Regions from separate parts of the Pseudoalteromonas sp. BZB3 genome, predicted to be linked through region 2. Evidence: predicted binding sites of a transcription regulator. Region 2 holds the regulator's gene; the other holds the start of a gene.

Region 1 (3,173 bases), on a different contig from region 2:
AATGCACTTAAGCCAAACAGATATCTCGCTATACTGTTTTACTGAAACCAGCAGCAAAGCGTGTACAATAGAGCGCATAGCAAGTTAATAAAAGATTTTCTTATGTGTTACTGTTCTAACACTCAACCTTATGAGTCATGCTGCAATGTATTCATTACAAAGCATAAGTTACCTGAAACAGCGGAGCAGCTTATGCGCTCTCGTTACAGTGCTTATGCGACTAATAATGCGCAGTATATACTTGAGACTTATGCCAAATCTGAGCAACGTAATCACAGTCTTGAAGACATCGCTGCATTCGCTTCATTTGCCAACTTTATAAAGCTCGAGATCGTCGCAACAAAAACTGAACCTGAGTTTGATTATGTGGAGTTTAAAGCCCATTATTTGGCAGACGGAAAACATTGCCAAATACATGAGGTTTCAAGATTTATTAAAGAAGAAGGGGCGTGGCGTTACTTAGATGGCCAATTATATGATGTGCCAGAGTTAAAAGTATCTAGAAATGATCCCTGCCCCTGTGACAGTGGCAAAAAATTTAAAAAGTGTCACGCTAGCTGATTTAAACCGTATTTAAGCTCACTCACTATCATCTCGCATTAGGCGGACAACTGAACCGCCTGCTGCATTTCGCCGCTAGCTAATTGATCATAAAAACCCGCAGCATCTATTTTGGGTTTATCTATCTCTAATGCGCCAGCTCTTTGAGCGAAAATTTTAGCCTGCACAGTAGGTTCACAATTATCAATAATAGCTAACTCAATATGCTTCTTATCGTCTCTGATATGAAAAGGTTCTGGCGAAAGACAATTTCTTAGCCTTAACTCTGTAAGTCCCTGCTCATGAAGTAAACGGTTATTATTTTCACCTATGGTCATATCATAAGTGTTGGGTGCCATTTGTTGCTGGGGACCAATTTGAAGTTCTTTTTTTAACGCATCTCCACTCTTATCTGGCTCAGTTAATTCTGATTCAGGTAAATGAAATTCACTGAAGTCGAGTGCGTTTGGTGAAAGCATAGCCAAACAAAGCGCAAAGTCAGCACGACGCTCTTGTGCCACGCTTTTTGCTAGCGTGTCACCAAGCTGATGCTCCTTGTTTAAAATGCGCTCTAATTGCATAGAGTTTCACCGATTATTTAAAAAGTTATATTATTATCGGCATTTTTTTAATTTTCTTTAGTTGTTTTCTTTACTTAATAAAAAACTTTGTTATTATCAGCGCCGTTGTTTAGGAGGGGTTCCCGAGCGGCCAAAGGGATCAGACTGTAAATCTGACGGCTCTGCCTTCGCTGGTTCGAATCCAGCCCCCTCCACCACAACAACACATTACAACTTGGAGGGGTTCCCGAGCGGCCAAAGGGATCAGACTGTAAATCTGACGGCTCTGCCTTCGCTGGTTCGAATCCAGCCCCCTCCACCAAGTTGTACAAAATTAGATATACCCTGTGGAGGGGTTCCCGAGCGGCCAAAGGGATCAGACTGTAAATCTGACGGCTCTGCCTTCGCTGGTTCGAATCCAGCCCCCTCCACCATCTCTCTTTTATTAAATCATCTTATTTTATTCTATCATTAGCGCTTTACCATTCTTGTTAAACCATAATCTTGCTGACTTATAATCTTCATAGTGCTTTTCAACAAGTTGCCAAAATAATGTGTTATGTGCCAGTACATGACAATGTGCTAGCTCATGAACAATGACATAATCAATCATATGCTTTGGCGCCCCAGCAAGAAGGCTGTTAAAAGTAAGCGCTTGTTTATTGCTACAACTCCCCCAGCGGCTTTTATACTCCCTGATTTTCACCGCTGAAACATGACAATTCATTTGCTTAGACAATTGCTCTAAGCACAACTCTAAATAACTAGAGAGCAAATCTGTTAGTAATTTAATGATCGCTCGCCTAAACTTAAGGCTCTCTTGGCGAAGCACCTCAGGTAAATATATAAAGCGGCTCTCATGATCTAACACAGGCTTGTTTATATCTGAAAATTCAATCTTGTAAACTGAACCAAAAACCAAAAGTGACCTTGTTTGCAAAGGCTTTTGTTTATTAGGCGCAAGCTCTAGTTTCTGTCTTTGTGTATGTACCCAGTCTTTTTTGCTCTTGAGCCAATTTTCTAAAGCGACTTCACACACGTTTTCGGGGGCTGTCACGACCACTTGCTCTGGTGTTACTTTAATTGCAACCGTCTTTCTTCGTTTACTAAGCTTTAATTGATAATCAAACATTTTTAAGAATTTTTTTTACTTCACATTCAAAGCCATAAATTTACTGCTACCTTTAGTGTAATAAGACTATAAAGGGGTTAATTTATGAAAGATAAACCTACTTGCCAATATCAATCTCCTGATGGTCATCGCTGCCAAGAAATCGATATGGGCTCTGGTCTTTGCTTTTGGCATGACGCAAAGTTCGACAAAAGTGGGCTTGAATTATCGCAAAAACTAGAACGTTATGCCAAGCGTGGTGGGCTTCTGCAAGGTTTGGAGTTGAAAAGAGCGAATCTAGAAGGACTAAACCTTGTCAAACATAATGACCATACTGGTTACGACTTATCATATAGCAATTTTTATCGTGCAAATTTAAGAGGCGCGCATTTATTTAACAACAAAATTGAAAATGCCTCTTTAATGAAAGCAGATCTGCATGATGCCAATTTACATTGCTGTAAGCTTTCAAATTCCAACTTATTGGGTATAAAGCTAAACAACACTCGGATCGACAATATAGATTTAAGTGGTAAGTTACAGCAAGAAAATGAGGCAAGCTTAGCGGCCAAAGAGAAACGAACAGAAGATGCCGCTGATTTCTTCTTACAATCTGAAGAGACATACCGCACACTTAGAAAAGGCGCTGAGCAACAAGGTCTTTTTGAAATGGCAGGTAATTATACCTACAAAGAGCTGCGTATGCGTCATTATCAATACCCAACTCATTCAAAAAAACGCTTTATGAGTGCGGCTGTTGACCTACTCTGCGGTTATGGTGAAAAACCCGCAAATGTGATCCGTTTCAGCCTTTCAATGATTGTATTTTGCGCACTGATGTACTTCCTGTTTGGCATCAGCTATCAGGATGAAGTGCTATCTATTAACTTTTCACAAAGCTTTTCTGACAATATAAGTGCACTGCTTAACAGTTTTTATTTCAGTGTGGTGACATTTACAAC
Region 2 (3,173 bases):
TATCCTCAACAACAGGATCTGGTTCTGAACTTGAAATAGAAATTTGTTCGTCTTCTGATTCAGGCTTACTCAATTGATGAAGTGTTTCAAGTAATGCTGGGTCTGCAGGATCTGGTTGCTCACGATTTTGAATATGTGCGAACATTTCATTGATGGTATCTAGGGACTGAAGAATCACGTCCATCAGTTCTGGAGAAACAGAGCGTTGCCCTTGTCTTAACACATCAAAAACGTTTTCCGCGCCATGACATGCGTCTACAAGCTCAGTCATACTCAAAAAGCCTGCACCACCCTTTACAGTGTGAAAGCCTCTAAAGATTGCATTTAATAATTCTTTATCTTCAGGGTTATTTTCTAGCTCAACAAGCTGCTCAGATAACAACTCTAATATTTCACCAGCTTCAACAAGAAAGTCTTGTAATATATCTTCATCGACTTCAAAGCTCATGTACACACTCTCCTATTAGAAGCCTAAGCTCGACAATAAATCGTCGACCTCATCTTGATTAGATACGACATCTTCTCTAGATTCAGCATTCATTATCGGACCTTCTGGTCCTGATAACTCTGCAGGATCCATTTCAGCAATCTGAACCTCTTCAATATTTTCTTTTTGTTTTGATTGAGGTTCTTCTGCTGTACCAAATACAGTTAGTAAGTGGATTAAACTGTCTTCTACTTCTCTAACTAATTCGATAACACGTCGAATGACCTGACCTGTTAAGTCTTGATAATCCTGAGCCATTAAAACATTTGTCATATGTCCTTGAAGTTCATCCGTAGTTGCTTGTGAGCCTTGCATAAACTTATCTAAATCATGACAAAGAGATTTGAATTCACCAAGCTGGATATCACGTCTCATGAGTCTATCCCAAGTTGGCTTTATATCAGATAAATCGTCTGCAAGCTGTTGCGCGAGAGGCAGACTTGCTTCAACTGCATCCATCGTTTTATTGGCTGCATTTTCTGTCATTTCCATGACATAATTCAAACGTTCTTTAGCATCCGGTAAGGCTTCTGTCGTCAAATCAGAAATACGAGTATCAAGCTCAAAGTTTTTCAATGACTCGTGTAGTTGACGGGTCAATTTACCCACTTCAGCAAAAAGCTCAGATTGCTCCTTACTTGCAGCCTCCATGATTAACTTATCTGCTTTATCTTGCTCGCCTTGCTCAAGATAAGTCACAAGTTGCTTAGCTTGCTCAAGTGTTATTTGAGGCACAGAAGGTGCTGACATCCGCCTCTCCTTCTTAATTATCTAGCCTAAACGTTCAAACACTTTTTCTAGTTTTGTTTTAAGTGTTCCAGCAGTGAAAGGTTTTACAATATAACCATTTACACCAGCTTGCGCCGCAGCAACAATTTGCTCTTTTTTCGCTTCAGCCGTCACCATAAGTACTGGAATATGCTTAAGACTGTCATCTGCACGTATAGCACGAAGAAGATCGATGCCTTGCATACCTGGCATATTCCAGTCCGTGACTACGAAGTCAAATTCTTGATTTTGAAGCATAGGCAAAGCTGTGCTGCCATCGTCTGCTTCTTGTACATTTGTAAAACCTAAGTCTCTAAGCAGGTTTTTGATTATTCTTCTCATCGTAGAAAAATCATCAACCACAAGAATTTTCATGTTTTTATCCAAAACATCCTCCAGTGAGGTTTGAACCTATTATTATTACTCTAATTGACCCAGTCATTGATTTTAGCCCTAAGCCTGATCATTGCCTGCCCATGAATTTGGCTTACTCGAGATTCACTTACATCGAGTATTTGCCCTATTTCTTTTAAATTCATTTCATCGTTATAGTAAAGAGATAAGACTAGCGCATCTCTTTCGGGTAACGATTGAATCGCCGTTAGCAACGATTCGTTAAAGCGTTCATTTTTAACGTTATTGAACGGTTTGTCTAGCGCTAAATCATTGTTAACAGGAGTGATTACGTCTTCATCAACCCCCAAATCTTCAATTCCAATGATTTTACTTGCATTCACATCATGTAGAATATGATGGTACTCATCCAGAGTAATATCAAGTTTTTCAGCAATTTCAATGTCTTTTGGCTCTCGACCTAGGACGCTTTCTAGATTAGCAATTGCTTCAGCAACCATACGACTATTCTTATGAACACTTCTTGGTGCCCAGTCTCCACGGCGAATTTCATCTAACATCGCGCCTCGGATTCTGATCCCCGCAAAAGTTTCAAAACTTGCGCCCTTACTTGCGTCAAAGTTTTTACTGGCTTCAATCAAACCTATCATGCCTGATTGTACAAGATCGTCTAACTGAATATTTGCTGGTAAACGTGCCAATAAATGGCACGCCACTTTTTTGACAAGACCGGTATGACGCTCTATCACTCTATTAAGGTTGTCTGTAGTTTGATAGCCCATCGCTTTACCCATCGATGACGACATAGTTATCCGTTGACTAGCTGTTCAATAAAAAACTCTAAATGACCAGAAGGTTGATGTGGTATTGGCCATTTAACTGCTTTACTCGCTAACCCTCTAAATGCAACCGCTGCCGGAGAGTTTGGAAATAACTCAACAATGGTTTTTTGACGGCGAGAAGATTTACGCATGTTTTCATCAAACGGAATGGTTGCAACTAATTCTAGTGCAACATCTAAGAATCTGTCAGTAACTTTCGAAAGTTTAGCAAATAGCTCCTGCCCTTCGCGTAAGCTCCTAACCATGTTAGCAACAATTTTAAAACGGTAAACACCGTGTTCACGACTAAGCACCTTAATAAGTGCGTAAGCATCTGTAATTGAGGTCGGTTCATCACACACAACGACCATCACATCTTGTGCTGCGCGAGAAAAACTAAGAACCATGTCTGAAATACCCGCTGCGGTATCGACAATTAAAATATCAAATTCTGTATTTAGCTCGCTAAATGCGCGGATGAGACCTGCATGTTCTGCAGGCGTCAATTCAACCATATTTTGCGATCCTGAGGTAGCCGGTACAATTTTAATACCAGCAGGACCTTCAACTAAGATCTCATCTAACTCACATTCACCCGAAAGGACATGAGACAGGTTTTTTTCTACTCTTAAACCAAGCATCACGTCACAATTTGCCAAACCTAAGTCAGCATCTAAGACGAGTACTCTGTTTCCTTGCTGACCAAGTGCAATAGCCGTATTTAATGAGACATTGGTTTTACC

Evidence for each region. The regulator FliA, encoded in region 2, starts transcription of late flagellar genes. The targets are predictions, from matches to a motif close to CTAAAGNTNNNNNNNNNNNNGCCGATA.
Region 1: the regulator FliA is predicted to act here: its motif matches at 1,156-1,182, upstream of ABMY35_RS09135 (VC2046/SO_2500 family protein).

Annotation. Positions count from the first base shown of each region.
Region 1 is NZ_JBECOS010000009.1:206,437-209,609, reverse strand. It holds gene ABMY35_RS09145 (SulA-like leucine-rich domain-containing protein) at 1-88, shown strand, start outside; gene ABMY35_RS09140 (YchJ family metal-binding protein) at 103-561, shown strand; gene ABMY35_RS09135 (VC2046/SO_2500 family protein) at 600-1,121, opposite strand; tRNA gene ABMY35_RS09130 (tRNA-Tyr) at 1,234-1,318, shown strand; tRNA gene ABMY35_RS09125 (tRNA-Tyr) at 1,338-1,422, shown strand; tRNA gene ABMY35_RS09120 (tRNA-Tyr) at 1,450-1,534, shown strand; gene ABMY35_RS09115 (SprT family zinc-dependent metalloprotease) at 1,561-2,232, opposite strand; gene ABMY35_RS09110 (ion channel) at 2,317-3,173, shown strand, end outside.
Region 2 is NZ_JBECOS010000014.1:77,045-80,217, reverse strand. It holds gene ABMY35_RS16285 (chemotaxis protein CheA) at 1-448, opposite strand, end outside; gene ABMY35_RS16280 (protein phosphatase CheZ) at 464-1,237, opposite strand; gene cheY (chemotaxis response regulator CheY) at 1,259-1,642, opposite strand; gene ABMY35_RS16270 (RNA polymerase sigma factor FliA) at 1,681-2,415, opposite strand; gene ABMY35_RS16265 (MinD/ParA family protein) at 2,418-3,173, opposite strand, start outside.